Regions from separate parts of the Peribacillus sp. R9-11 genome, predicted to be linked through region 2. Evidence: riboswitches for the same ligand, from Rfam matches in the RefSeq annotation. Region 2 holds a riboswitch; the other holds the start of a gene.
What was found. A riboswitch is a leader RNA that binds a small molecule or an ion and turns the genes downstream of it on or off. The one in region 2 is predicted to bind preQ1.

Region 1: it holds a riboswitch for preQ1, as region 2 does, so the genes downstream of both, queC (7-cyano-7-deazaguanine synthase QueC) here and RE409_RS02275 (QueT transporter family protein) in region 2, are expected to answer to the same signal.

Annotation. Positions count from the first base shown of each region.
Region 1 covers NZ_CP133763.1:4,438,958-4,445,960, reverse strand. Annotated here, with positions in the region: gene pgsB (poly-gamma-glutamate synthase PgsB) at 1-561, opposite strand, end outside; gene RE409_RS21615 (hypothetical protein) at 1,354-1,569, opposite strand; gene RE409_RS21610 (methyl-accepting chemotaxis protein) at 2,084-3,763, opposite strand; PreQ1 riboswitch class I at 3,961-4,003, shown strand; gene queC (7-cyano-7-deazaguanine synthase QueC) at 4,062-4,724, shown strand; gene queD (6-carboxytetrahydropterin synthase QueD) at 4,724-5,194, shown strand; gene queE (7-carboxy-7-deazaguanine synthase QueE) at 5,187-5,915, shown strand; gene RE409_RS21590 (DUF4260 domain-containing protein) at 5,997-6,344, opposite strand; gene RE409_RS21585 (TetR/AcrR family transcriptional regulator) at 6,396-6,965, opposite strand.
Region 2 covers NZ_CP133763.1:462,738-469,740, forward strand. Annotated here, with positions in the region: gene RE409_RS02265 (PAS domain-containing sensor histidine kinase) at 1-1,506, opposite strand, end outside; gene RE409_RS02270 (TVP38/TMEM64 family protein) at 1,622-2,278, opposite strand; gene RE409_RS02275 (QueT transporter family protein) at 2,400-2,885, opposite strand; PreQ1 riboswitch class I at 2,892-2,936, opposite strand; gene RE409_RS02280 (YbaK/EbsC family protein) at 3,104-3,625, shown strand; gene RE409_RS02285 (hypothetical protein) at 3,889-4,701, shown strand; gene RE409_RS02290 (DUF3892 domain-containing protein) at 4,886-5,182, opposite strand; gene adhP (alcohol dehydrogenase AdhP) at 5,461-6,474, shown strand; gene RE409_RS02300 (sigma-54-dependent transcriptional regulator) at 6,552-7,003, opposite strand, start outside.

The DNA.
Region 1 (7,003 bases), 1.7 Mb from region 2:
CGAATTACGTTTCTTTGCAATTTGTTTGAAAAATTCCAAATATTCACTTTCGATGGTTATTAAATGCCCATTATAGGGAATAGTTGCTGTAAAGGCTTGTGCAACCTCATCCAATGTTGGTCCCATGACATCCATATGATCCTCTAGTACATTTACGATAACTCCGATGTTGGCTTGAATCATTTTATTTTGGAAGATTAGTTGATAGTCAGGCTGTACAGCCATACATTCACAAACTAGTGCTTCTGTTCCTAAATCGGCAACTTCTTTAACTACACGGCGTTGCTCTCCAATATTCGGTCCCTCTGGACGGCGTTTAATCGGTTTTTCTTTGTCCGTAAACCAATAGATCATTCTTGCTGATGTTCCGGTTGTTTTACCTACTGTTTTGTACTTAGCTTCCTGAATCACACCTGTAATTAGACGCGTTACAGTCGATTTCCCTCGAATCCCATTCACATTCACACGTACCGGGATGGAGTCGAGACGCTTCTGATGGCGTTTTTGTTCGAAAATGCCATAGCCAAGCAAAAAGATCGCACAAATAAATATTGGTGCCATTTTTTAACCTCTCTTTTTTTCAAATATTTGAATTACTGAATACACACTACATGATTTTAAACTTAAGAAGCAAGGGTCAAAAATTCTATCGCAATATAGTTATTATTGTATTTTACAAATAAATGTATATATAAGTGTAATAGTATCTAAATGATTAAATGTTTTATGAGACCAAAGATATGGGTGAAAATCCAGTAAAACCTTGGTTTATTTACACTAAAATATGGAAAGTGTAAATAAATACTCATTTTGAATAGCATAAAAATAGTTTCGTGAGTATTTGAACCCAATTCTTAATGGCTATATTTGTATAATTAATTGTTTCTGAAAGTGAGGTTTATTACAGTTTAATAATTGTTTATACCCATTTATTTGACTTCTACGTAACAATAATCATGCATTTGTCATTCTATGTAAGAGATTGCATCTATCGACTCAAATAGTTGTACTCTTTTGAATATGAACAAAGATGAGTAAAAGAACACCCCTCTTTTTTTTATGATTTTCGGTTTTTTAGATGAGAAATACCCATGGGGCTATAGTGTGACTTCTTTCTTTGAAATGAAATAAACTAAATTCAAGCAAATTTTTTTGGAAAAATGCCTAGTTTCTTCTATTAATATAGTGTAAATAGAAGAATGAAAAGAAAAAAAGCTCAGAAGGATATCTGAGCTTTCCGTTTGTATTTTTTAGAATAATAGAATGGGTAAGAAATCTCCGCTAGTTATGGAGTATTCGTAATTTGTGGGAAAGGAGCCACGACGAAAGTAGCTGATTCTGGATTAATTAAGGTTAACTGGATTTCTTTCTGTCAGAAATCTCAGGATTGGAGTCCTTTTTACCACCATCAATAACATAAAGCTTAGGAGCTAATCTCGCTTTTTTTCCTTGTTTTTCAGAATTCATCTTCATATAATTTTCGTATTCTTTGCGAAAGAACTCGTCCGTTTCTCGTTCTAGGGCTTTCCGTTCGTTAAACTCTGCTATGAATTTGAAAAAACGTTTCATATGAATTCCTCCTTTTTGGGTTAAAAAAGTCTTAGTTTAATAGTAACATAGGTTTGGTGAAACTTAGCCCTTTTTTACAATAATGGAGAGAAAAGTACGTTTTATTAGTTATTTGGTTGTGTTTTATTCACTCTTGAAAGAATAATACTAAAGAACCTTCTTGAGAAGAAGTTCCTATGCAATTGGTTGAAATGGATGCTTGGATCATGAGCGTTTGATACTGGAACTTGCCAGTAAGTAGGTGAGTGGAAGTAGATGATACTATTAATTTTAGTGGTAAAAAAATATTCCTGTAGTTATATATATTATACACTAAATATTCTGAAAATAAATCAAAATGTTTTTTGATACGTGCCTGAATCCATTTGTTTTTTATTAATGTGTCTAGTAATATATTCCCCAAATTAACGAAAACGAAACACAATCTATAAAAGAGACATTAGGGAAATAGAAGGTGGGAAAAGAAAAGAAAAAAAGCAATTTCCCGCGTGCAACACGCAGGAAATTGCTAGTATCATAATTGGAACTTTTTAACCTGGTCAGTTAGCTGCTCAGCAGCAGAGGCGAGCTCACGGGCATGATTAGTGATTTCATCCATCGAAGAGCTGGATTGCTGGGCGGAGGCGGAGACTTGTTCAATACCTGCCGCAGACTCTTCAGACACGGCTGCGATGTCTTCGATAGCTTGATTGATTTTTATACTATTGGTAGTGATATAGTTTAAGTCATTTGTAATATGCTGTACTTTTGTACCCATGTTCCCGACTGAATTATTAATTGTTTCAAATGTTTGGCCGGTGAGGGTAATCTGTCTCGTACCTGCATCTACCTGTGTGTATCCATCTTCTAAAGAGTGGACGACGGTTTTTGAACCAGTTTGGATAGCTGTGACAATATTTGTGATATCCCCAACTGAATGTGTGACCTCTTCTGCGAGTTTTCGTACTTCTTCTGCAACGACGGCGAAGCCCTTTCCATGTTCGCCGGCTCGTGCAGCTTCTATAGCCGCATTTAAGGCCAATAAATTGGTTTGATTGGAAATATCCTTGATGACCTGTACAAGCTGTGAGATTTCCTTTGATTGTGAGTCAAGTCCTTTCACTTGTTCGACAGCATTTTTGACAATCTCATCAATCATTTTCATTTGTTGGACCGAGTTACGCATTAATATGATTCCTTCCTTGGTCAAGGATAGAATCTCGGTGGAGCTTTGGGAAACTTCTTCCCCGCAAGAATAGGCCTGCTGGATCTTTCTGGTGAACTCTTCCATCATATGGACCATATCAGCTGCTCGGTGGGCTTGAGACTCTGAACCTTCCGATAGCTCGAACATGGTAGTCGCAATCTGTCTGCTGCCTTGTTGGACCTCATTTGCTGATTGAGTTAAGTCTTCGCTTTGGTTCGAAACGGATTCAGATACAACTAGCATTTTTTCGATAGTATCACTAAGGTTTTTCTGCATCTGGTTGGAGGACAGAGTTAATTCTCCAATTTCATCATTTGACTTTTGCTCTAAAGGTTCATGGTTCAGCTCACCTTTCGCCACTACTTTCATTCTGTCCCTAATTTTAAGGAGAGGTTTTGTAATAATATTGGCTGTTACAAGCGCAAGCAGAAGGCCTATGATGACAGCGGCAATGGATATAATGATACTAGTCGTTTTAACTGATTCTCCACTTGCGATGACGATTTCTCCGGAAGCGACAATTGATTTCTCGCGTTCGGAAGCTAGCTCCCTAAACCCATCCATCAATTCATTGCTTATTGGTGCAACTTCATCCTTTAGTATTTCTTTAGCGCGTTCTTCATTTCCTTGATCATATTGTGTAAATACGCGGTCAATAATAATCGTTCTCCAATCCACGCTTTTCTGAATCAATTCCTTCATTTTGTCAGAATCACTTAGGGATAAAAGATCCTCCTGAATGACTTTGCTTTCTTCGGTATATTTTAAGAACCTCTCTTTATTACTTTCGTCGCCAAATAGAATATAGCCTCTCGCGAGTGCGCTTCTTTGTGCAAGATTATTGAGTAGTTGTTCTTCATCAATAAGAACCGGTAATTCATGTTTAATAATATCTTTGGAATGCACAAGTGACTTATTGCTACTATAGATATTAAATGCTCCTAAGATGATACACAAAGATATAATGAGTGAAAATGCCACCAATATCTTTCCTTTAATACTTCTCACGTTAATGGACCCCTTTTGCTATATTTTTTGTTTACCCTTTTTTATCGGAAAAATAATAGGATATTTAAGGAGGTAAGGGAAGATATGTTGTATAACAAACTTTACCATTCGGTCTTATAATCAGTTTGATATAAACTTCTTGATTTCTTTTCATATTCAAGTTACTATTAATTTGGAAAATTATAATATTCCGCTAGGCGGAAGAGGTTCTAGCTACCCTCTCAAAAAAACTAAGGAGAAACAGTACTCTATTCTTAGGGTGCTGTTTTTTTCCGTAAAAAGGAGTTTTATAGAAATGATGAAGAAGGAAAAGGCAGTGGTTGTGTTTAGCGGGGGACAGGATAGTACGACGTGTTTGTTCTGGGCAATGGAGCGATTTGAGAAAGTAGAAGCGGTTACGTTTGATTATAATCAGCGGCACAGCTTGGAAATCGAATGCGCGCAAAAGATTGCTAAGGAACTGGGCATTACCCATCATATTCTGGATATGTCGCTGTTGAACCAACTAGCGCCGAATGCGTTAACGCGAAGTGATATCGCAGTAGAGGACGGAGAAGACGGGGAACTGCCGTCAACGTTTGTACCAGGGCGGAATTTGCTGTTCCTTTCGTTTGCCGGTGTATTGGCAAGCCAAATTGGGGCTAAGCATATTGTCACTGGTGTCTGCGAGACGGATTTCAGCGGATATCCAGACTGTCGCGATGTATTCATTAAATCGTTGAACGTGACCTTGAATTTGTCGATGGACCAGTCATTTGTGATTGATACGCCGCTTATGTGGCTGAATAAAGAGGAAACATGGGAGCTTGCGGATCAGCTTGGCGCATTTGATTTCGTCCGTGAGAAGACTCTGACTTGTTATAACGGGATTATATCCGACGGCTGTGGTGAGTGTCCGGCATGTAAGCTTCGGAAAAAAGGGTTGGATGACTATGTAAGCAGACGGCAGGTGCTTAAATAATGTACGGTTTTACTATCGTGGATAAGCTTCAAAAAATAGATAAAGATATTCAGCGGAATCAATTAAACTACTCAAGTAAGCGGGTCATGGTCAGCAAGGAATTCACCTTTGATGCCGCGCACCATCTTCATGACTATGAAGGCAAATGCAAGAACTTGCATGGCCACACGTATAGGGTCATTTTCGGATTGAGCGGATATACGGATTCACGCGGTTTGATGATAGATTTTGGTGACATCAAAGAAATTTGGAAAAATGAGATTGAAATACACCTTGATCATCGTTATTTGAATGAAACATTGCCGCTCATGAATACAACAGCTGAAAATATGGTTGTCTGGATTTATGAAAAAATGGCCGAAGCCCTTTTAACCAAGAATTATGAGGGTGCTAGAGTCGAATTTGTTCGTCTATATGAAACGCCGACGAGTTATGCTGAAGCTAGACGGGAGTGGATGGAAAGTGAGTAAGCTGCCTGTTATGGAAATCTTCGGCCCGACAATACAAGGGGAGGGCATGGTCATCGGACAAAAGACCATGTTTGTTCGGACGGCAGGATGCGATTATTCTTGTGCCTGGTGTGATTCCGCGTTTACTTGGGACGGGACTGGTAAGGAAGATACAGTTCAAATGACTGCCGAAGATATATGGGATGAGCTGAAGCGAATTGGCGGTGAGGGCTTTTCCTTCGTTACAATATCAGGTGGAAATCCAGCACTGCTGAAAAATCTAGATGGCTTGATAGCAATTTTAAAAGATAATGGAATGAAAACCGGCGTGGAAACACAGGGAAGCCGTTGGCAGGATTGGTTTCTCGATATTGATGAACTGACTATTTCACCTAAGCCACCGAGTTCTAGGATGAACACGGACTTTGAGGTGCTTGATCGAATAATATCTAATCTTGCCAATCGACATCCCGATAATCATGTCTCGTTGAAGGTTGTAATCTTTGATGATGAAGATTATCAGTATGCGAAAAACGTACATTTCCGGTACCCGGATATTCCTTTTTATTTGCAGGTTGGCAATGATGACAGCAGGACGGCTAATGATCAGCAGCTGATTAGCGGACTTTTGAAAAAATATGAAAAGCTAATTGATAAAGTAATAGCTGATGATGAACTTAGAAATGTGAAAGTGCTGCCGCAGCTGCATACGTATATATGGGGAAATAAGCGGGGAGTGTAAAGGAAGAGAGTAAGAAGCAGTGTGATGCGCAAGATCAATCACACTGCTTTTTTTATGCGGACAATAAACTAAATACCACTATTATACCTCCTGAATGTGTGTAGCCTTGAAAGCCGTTGTGTATTTAAGGCCATATCCTAAAAAACGATCCATTCCAATATGAGCCGTCCAAATTAAACCTACCATTAAAATTGTATCCTGGTTTAGAGAAACAGCTAGTAAAATGATGAGTATTGATATTGTATAAGTATGAAACAAGTTATAAACCTTGGCACCAATTTGATTATTGATTAGATAGGCTAACATAGAAATGTCAGGTGTTAATAGTAATAAAAGGAAAATCAACCAGCTAAATTCATTTATTGAATAGATATAAATTATCGCTATAAGAACTATAAGCCCTTCAGAATGTATTAATTTTTTCACCATATTTAAGCCTCCTAATCTTTATTAACCATTGGTCAATGTATGTGCAAAAAATTATACAATACTCTTCATAATATTTTTAACGTGAAAATTAGCTAAGCTTTTTACATCTTGATATGAAAGTTGTGTATTAATATAAAATGTTATAAAGCCGTGGAGCGAAAGGAAAATAGACCATATTGATGCAGGGTTTAGTTTATTTTCTGTAAGGTCAGTCAGAGAACTGATTAGTTTTTCATATGTTTTATTAGAATCAAGTTGAAGTAAATGTTGAATTTCTTTTTCTTTAGATAAAAACATGATTGCATAATGATTTTGCTGGGTTAACCCAAACTCTATAAAGCATAGTAATATCTTCTCTATTTTTTGAGAAGCATTATTTTCAGTTAGGATGATATCATCTATTTTATTATTCAATAGAGAAAAATCCGTTTTTACCAAACTATAAAATATTTCGGCCTTATTTTTAAAATGATAATAAATGGCGCCATGACTACAATCTAATGTTTTAGCTAATTGCCGCATTGAAACTTTTGAATACCCAACGGATGCAAAAAGTTTCCGGGCTTCATTCAATACCATTTCCTTAGATAGTTCTATTCCTTCTGATTTCCTTGGCGACATAGTATCACCTCCATATTTATTGACCAGTGGTTAATAAC
Region 2 (7,003 bases):
TTCTTTAGATGAATAAAAAGGTTCTCCTAGATGTTTCAAACGATTTTTTTCGATTCCACTTCCATTATCCCTGATGGTTATGGAAAGGGTATTGTCTATTTGCTCAAAATCAATCCAAATGTGATCGGCGGAGGCCTCCATAGAGTTCTTAATCATGTTTATAAAAACTTGTTTGAGCTGATTTGCCTCACATGAAAGAAGCGGGATTTCATTTTTTACATCTATCGATATTTTTGTAGAATATGAGTCTGCCTCTGGTTTAAGCAAGGTTTTGACTTCATCCATCAGTCCAATAATTTGGTGTTTACTGAATGGGAGTTCCTGAGGTTTTGCAAGAACAAGTAATTCGCTTACAATCAGATTGATTCGGTCTAATTCACTGAGCATAATAGTGTAGTATTGTTCAAAGGGGTGGTCGCTCTTTTTAAGTAACTGGACGAATCCTTTTAAAGAAGTTAATGGGTTACGTACTTCGTGTGCTACACTGGCAGCAAGTTCACCGACTATTGACAACTTTTCGGTTCTTCTTAAGCGTGCTTCCGTTTCTCGGATTTGAGTTACATCTTTAGCATAGGTAATAATTCCGACTAATTCATTTCCAATAAGCATCGGGACAAATGTACATGAAAGTAAAAGAGACTCCCCGTATTTCGTGAGAAACTCTATATCTTTTCCTTTTTTTATCCCCTTTTGGTTTTCGACGACGTATTGACAGGATGTACGAATCAGTTCTTCATCTTCTGCGGAAAAGTTTAACTCAATAAAAGAGGCACCTTGGATTTCTTCTTGATGAAAGCCTGTAACTGTTTCAAACCTTGGATTGACGGTGGTAATTATTCCGGTTAAATCAAGCATCAGCATCGGATAAGGGTTGTGTTCGAACAATGATTTATAGCGCTGTTCACTCTCAAATAATTGATTTTCTGCGACAACTCTTTCAGAAATATCCCTGCCAATGACCACTAATCCTTTTCGGGAACCATCTTCAAAGAACAAAGGAACTTTGATGGTATCAAAGGTCTTATGATTGCCGTTGGGTAGCGGGATGATTTCCTCACACCGCGTAATCTCCTTTTTTATCCACGTTTCTTCATCTGAAATTTCACAGTAGATTAACGACTCTTTATAAAATTCGGAGTATTCTGCGAGCTCACTGTCTTTTTTCCCCTTATAGTCTACATGTTCCAATTGAAATAATTGCAGACCAAAGGTGTTGGATTCAAGCCATCGGCCATCTCCATCCTTGAAGTTAACGAAGTCTACCATTGAATTAATGAGCGTGCGACGACGCTGTTCCTCTTCTTTTAATTGCTTGAATTTTTCTCTTTTAGCCAAATAAAGAAATAAAATCAAGCCTATTGATAAAAGAAAAACAATTCCTTCTGCTCTTTGGAGTTGAATAAAGACCTCTTTGTTTTCAATATTAGTAGTTAAAAAGTAGTCGAACACGACTAGCGTAAGAATCCCAAATAGGATATATAGTACTAAAATGGAGCGTTTGGACATGGAGATTCTCCCTGATTTACGACATTTCAAAGGTTAAAAATACATACACATTTTAACAAACTATCAAAGAAAAATATATGCAGAATCATAAATAAAAAAACAGGAACCCTAACAGTCACCTGTTTTTCCTGAAGAAGGTTACTTTCTTTTTCTTCTTAAAGCGTTTATAGATAAGGAAAAATAGTAAGAAGAGGAAGGCGAGTACAGCTAGTGTATATTGGTTCATTTCCACAGATAGGAGACCATAAGGGATTAAGGATAGAAAGAAAAAGTATATAAGATTGCCGAGTGCGGTCGCTAATAAAAAATCCTTGAAGGTTACAGAACTGACTCCTGCTGCCAAGTTAATTAAACTTGTTGGTATGAGTGGGAATATCCTTCCGGTAAACACGTACATAAAGCCATGCTCTACAACGGATTCTTTCCATTTTGGGCCCATTTTCTTTAAGAGAGGTGCCTGAAACCAGTTCCTGGCTGCATAAAAAATGAATCCTGATGCAACGACACTTGTAACCCAACTCCATAGGTACCCATATATGAATCCAAATATCGCGACATTGATGGTTAGGAGTAAAATTAAGGGTATAATGGTAAAAGAATTTTGGACAATCATCAACACAAATGTCACAACAAAAGTAAGCAAAAGGTTTTCTGTCAATATGGTTATAACTGAATCCAAATCACTTTTCCAAACCATGGTGAACAATTCTGCATTGGAAACGATAAATATTACTATTACCAGTAGACCGATTAAGGTCAGTATTTTTTTCAAAAGGTCACCACCATTCATTCTAATAGTTTATCATCTTCAGGTTCAATGGTGAAAAAAAGAGCTCCCGCATGAAGCAGACAGCTCTTTTCCATTATAGTGGGCTAACGACGCAAAGATTCCTTTATAGCCACTTTTCAAACTGAATTCTTTTGTTCATTCCATAAATGATTGGCGCACCAATCAAGAGGACAACGCACTCACCGACAGCCGTGGTCATCCAGCTAAACCAGAAAGGTAAGCCAAAGGCAAGGTTCAGTTCAATTGCAATTAAAAACATTGTGAATGTGAAAAAGATAATCGTGGCGATCATTCGTCCTTTAATGCTTTTTATGAACCGAGATACAAAAATGACAAGCAATAAGGCGAGCACGGATTGCCCTACCCCAAAAATCAAATCATACGGCACCATCGGCGAAAAGAGCAGATTCGATATGAAAACGCCGCCCACTATGCCGTAGATATATTTTTTATTGAATACAATCAGATGATTCAACATTTCCGGTACACGAAATTGAAACATCTCAAAAGCTATTGGTTTAAACACCAATGAGACCGCCACATACAAGGCAGCCAATAACCCGTTTATCACAAGTGTACGAACATTCATTTTAATCTCTCCCTAGTTTTTTATCGTGGGATGGTTACGAACCACGGTTAGGCGTTTGCCCAATGATTAATAGTATCCCATGTAAGCTTGTTTCGTCAATTTGTAAAGAATGGTTTCAAAATAATAAGGTTTCAAGCTGTGGATGTCTCAATGATTTTGATTTATTGCAATAAAGGATGATATTATTTTTACATGTACTTCAAAGGAGTGGATATAATATGTCGATCGAGAGTGTCAAGAGCCATTTTAAAAAATGGAATCGGGAAGGCGATGTAATGGAGTTCGAAACATCGAGTGCTACGGTGATTGAAGCAGCAGAAACCATCGGTGTTATTCCAGCGCGAATTGCTAAGACTCTTTCCTTTAAGGGGGAAGGTGAGCATGCGATTTTGGTTGTTGCCGCAGGGGACGCAAAAGTGGATAATAAGAAATTTCGTCAGACGTTCGGTTTCAAGGCACGAATGCTGTCAGCTGAGGATGTGCTTGAGCAGACTGGTCATGCCATTGGAGGAGTCTGCCCGTTTGGGTTGGCAAATGACCTAGATGTTTTCCTTGATGTGTCGATGAAGCGCTTTGAGTCTTTATTCCCAGCATGCGGAAGTGCGAACTCTGCAATAGAACTTAAACTTGCTGAATTATTTGAATATTCAGGAGCAAAGGATTGGGTTGATGTTTGTAAGGCATGGGAAGAAGAGCAGAATGAGGAAGCAGCAGTAGGTAAGGCAGTTGATGGATTTTGATTTATCGTACCAAAAAGAACCACATAGAATGGAAATGAGTCCACTTGGGTGGACTTTATTTGTTGATAACGAGAGACATTACCTGTTCCCTTTTTATTACTGGGTTTTTAGTTATAAGCTTTTAACTTGTTCCGAATAGGTTTGCTCCCATTTTCTTCTGAAAAGTTGACCGCAGATGTAAATTAACGGTCTAATTAGGGGAGGTTTGTTCAACATGGCGCATAGGCAAATCGTTCAGAAAGTTCGTAAGTGGAGGGTAAAAGATGTTCAATGAAAGCTATAAAAAAAACAATAGCAGTTACCTCAGTCTTAAAACTCTTTATGAAGAAAATATCACGGTTAAGAGCATTGCCCAGGAACTTGAGTTTTGCCATAAAAACGATTTAGCACTGGGGATACAAAAAGAATTGGAAAAAAAGAATTTCGATATATTGGCGGTAGAGGATCAAGGGGAAATTATCGGATATATCGAAAGGCAAGAACTTGGTGAAGGTAAGATTGCGGAGTATTTGAAATGTTTTACACCAAGAGAATTGGTTTCGGACTCAACCCCTTTGATTCAACTTCTTCATATTTTTAAGAATAAAACGAGGGTGTTCGTGTTAGAGAATAATTCAATTAAAAAGTTGATTACCCACGCTGACCTTCAAAAGCCTCCAATCAGAATGCTGATTTTTGGATATATTACCCTTTTGGAAATGAGGATGAGCGATATCATCATGGATAAATTCGGGGATGACAGTTGGTATCCAATGATCAGCGGAGATCGTTTAGAAAAGGCTACCGAATTATATAGGAGGAGAATCGATAAAAATGAGGATATCAATTTAATAGAGTGTCTGCAAATCAGTGATAAATTCGATATCATTCATAAAGATCAGGAATTGAGGTTCTTCTTCCAAATTCCTTCTAAAAGTAAAGGAAAGAAAGATGCGAATGCCATTCGAAAATTACGGGATAAGATTTCTCATGCTAATGAACTTGGGTTGGACATGTCCTGGATAGAAATCATCGAAGTGGTGGAATCCTGTGGCCAACTGCTCGAAATCTCTGAATCCTATCGGTATGAAAAATAAAATGATGGTGAGAGACGTTTTAGGTAGACCATACTTCAAATAACTCTGCAATTTTTAAAGCAGAGCTGTAAAGCATTCTCAAGACGAACTGGAATTAAGGAGAACCAGCTACTATGCTGGTTCCTTTTTGTTTAACCCCCTGACAGAAAAAACTGCCCATACGTGAGGCAGCTTCTTCAAATAGTTAGAACTCCGGTAGTTCATCCAGGTTATTTTCCTTTACCCCATCGGGCTCACTCCGCAATATGTCACGGCCATATTTATGGAAGACATCAACATTGGCGAGGTTGCCTGCCTTAGCTTCCGAAAGAGCGGTGGGATAGTCAAGCTCCCGCCCAGAATTTGTTTTGATGGCAATAATATTGTCATCTTCATTTTTTCGTACTGCGATAATTTCTTCTTTTCCAGTTGTATCATGTTGGTTTACTTGTGGGGTTCCCTGCTGTTTGTAGGATTCATATGCTTTTTCAAATTGGTCCATGCTTGGACACCTCCTATTTATAGGGTGAGCTATTTGGTCAGCAATATACAAACCAGGTTTCGTCCAGATTGAGCCGCATTTTTGTCAAAATGGGCCGACTTTTCGGCATTTTTTTATGAAAAGACTGTTGTCCGGGCTTTATTCTTCTGGCATGGCACTTGCATCATAAATAAGTGGAAGTGAGAAATATCCACTTAAAAAAGGGAGGAATATGAATCATGAATGTAAAACAAGGGGCAAGTACTGCGGATGCAAAAAAAATACAAGACGTTAAGACAATGAAGGCGGCGGTCGTCAATGAATTTAATCAAGAGCTTGAGATTAAAGATGTACCAATCCCTGAATTAGAATATGGTGAGATATTAGTGAAAATTAAAGCATGTGGCGTGTGTCATACCGATTTACATGCGGTACATGGTGATTGGCCGGTAAAACCGAAGCTGCCGCTTATTCCTGGACATGAGGGAGTAGGCATTATTGAGAAGGTGGCAGAAGGCGTTACTACATTAAAGGTTGGTGACCGCGTTGGGATTCCATGGCTTTATTCGGCATGTGGCGATTGTGAATACTGTCTGACTGGACGGGAAACGCTTTGCCTGGATCAATTGAATGCAGGATATTCTGTGGATGGCGGTTATGCGGAATATTGCAAAGCGCCAGCAAAATATGTGGTCAAGGTTCCTGAAGGTCTTGACTTTGCGGAAGTTTCACCGATTTTCTGTGCTGGTGTAACGACTTATAAAGCGCTTAAAGTGTCAGAAGCTAAACCTGGAGATTGGGTAGCAATCTATGGAATTGGTGGATTGGGTCATGTTGCTCTTCAATACGCGAAAGCTATGGGCTTTAATGTCATTGCCGTTGATATTCAAGATGATAAGCTTGATCTGGCTACAGAATTAGGAGCAGATTTCACGGTTAATGGTCTTAAGAGCGATCCTGTACAAGCCATTAAGGAAAAAGTTGGTGGAGTACAAGCGGCCATTTCTGTAGCGGTTACGAAAAAAGCTTTCGAACAGGCTTACAGTTCAGTTAAAAGGGGTGGAACATTGGTCGTTGTCGGATTGCCGAATGACGAACTTCCAATTCCAATTTTTGATACGGTACTAAATGGGGTGACTGTAAAAGGGTCAATCGTTGGTACAAGAAAAGATCTACAAGAAGCTGTTCAATTTGCGGCTGATGGCAAAGTAAGGACGAATATTGAAACGAGAACGCTTGATGAAATCAACGACGTGTTTCAAATGATGGAAAAGGGCGAAATCAACGGAAGAATCGTATTAACTTTAGAATAGAAATAAACAAACGAGGGAGTCCTAAAATCGGGCACCCTCGTTTGTTCTAGGTAGCTTATAAGAATTCTATAATTAGATTATGTCTGATTCTTCTCATTTAATATATATCGCAATTTTCTCATGGAGATCTGCAAACGCTTGGCCGCTTCATTTCGGTTTCCATAGGTTTTTTGAAGTGCCTGCATGACGAGTTCTTTGCCAATTGTAGATTCGAGTTGTTTGATTTCCTTAAGGATTTCCTCGAGCATTAGTTCATCTTTCTCATTAAAGTCGGCAACCAGCTGTTTACGCCATTCTTCGAGATGATTTTCAGTCGACTGATTCGCATTCGGCGGGTCTTTTTTTATTGGAATAACCTGGTTGGTAGATAGAAGGAGATCATTTGCCGAGATTTCCTGTTTATGGTCAGCAAGAGTGAGAGTTCGCATGATTACATTAGATAATTCGCGTATATTACCGGGCCAGTCGTATTGCTGTAATTTTTCAATAGCTTCATTGGAAAAGGAGATATCTGCCTGGCCAGTTCTTT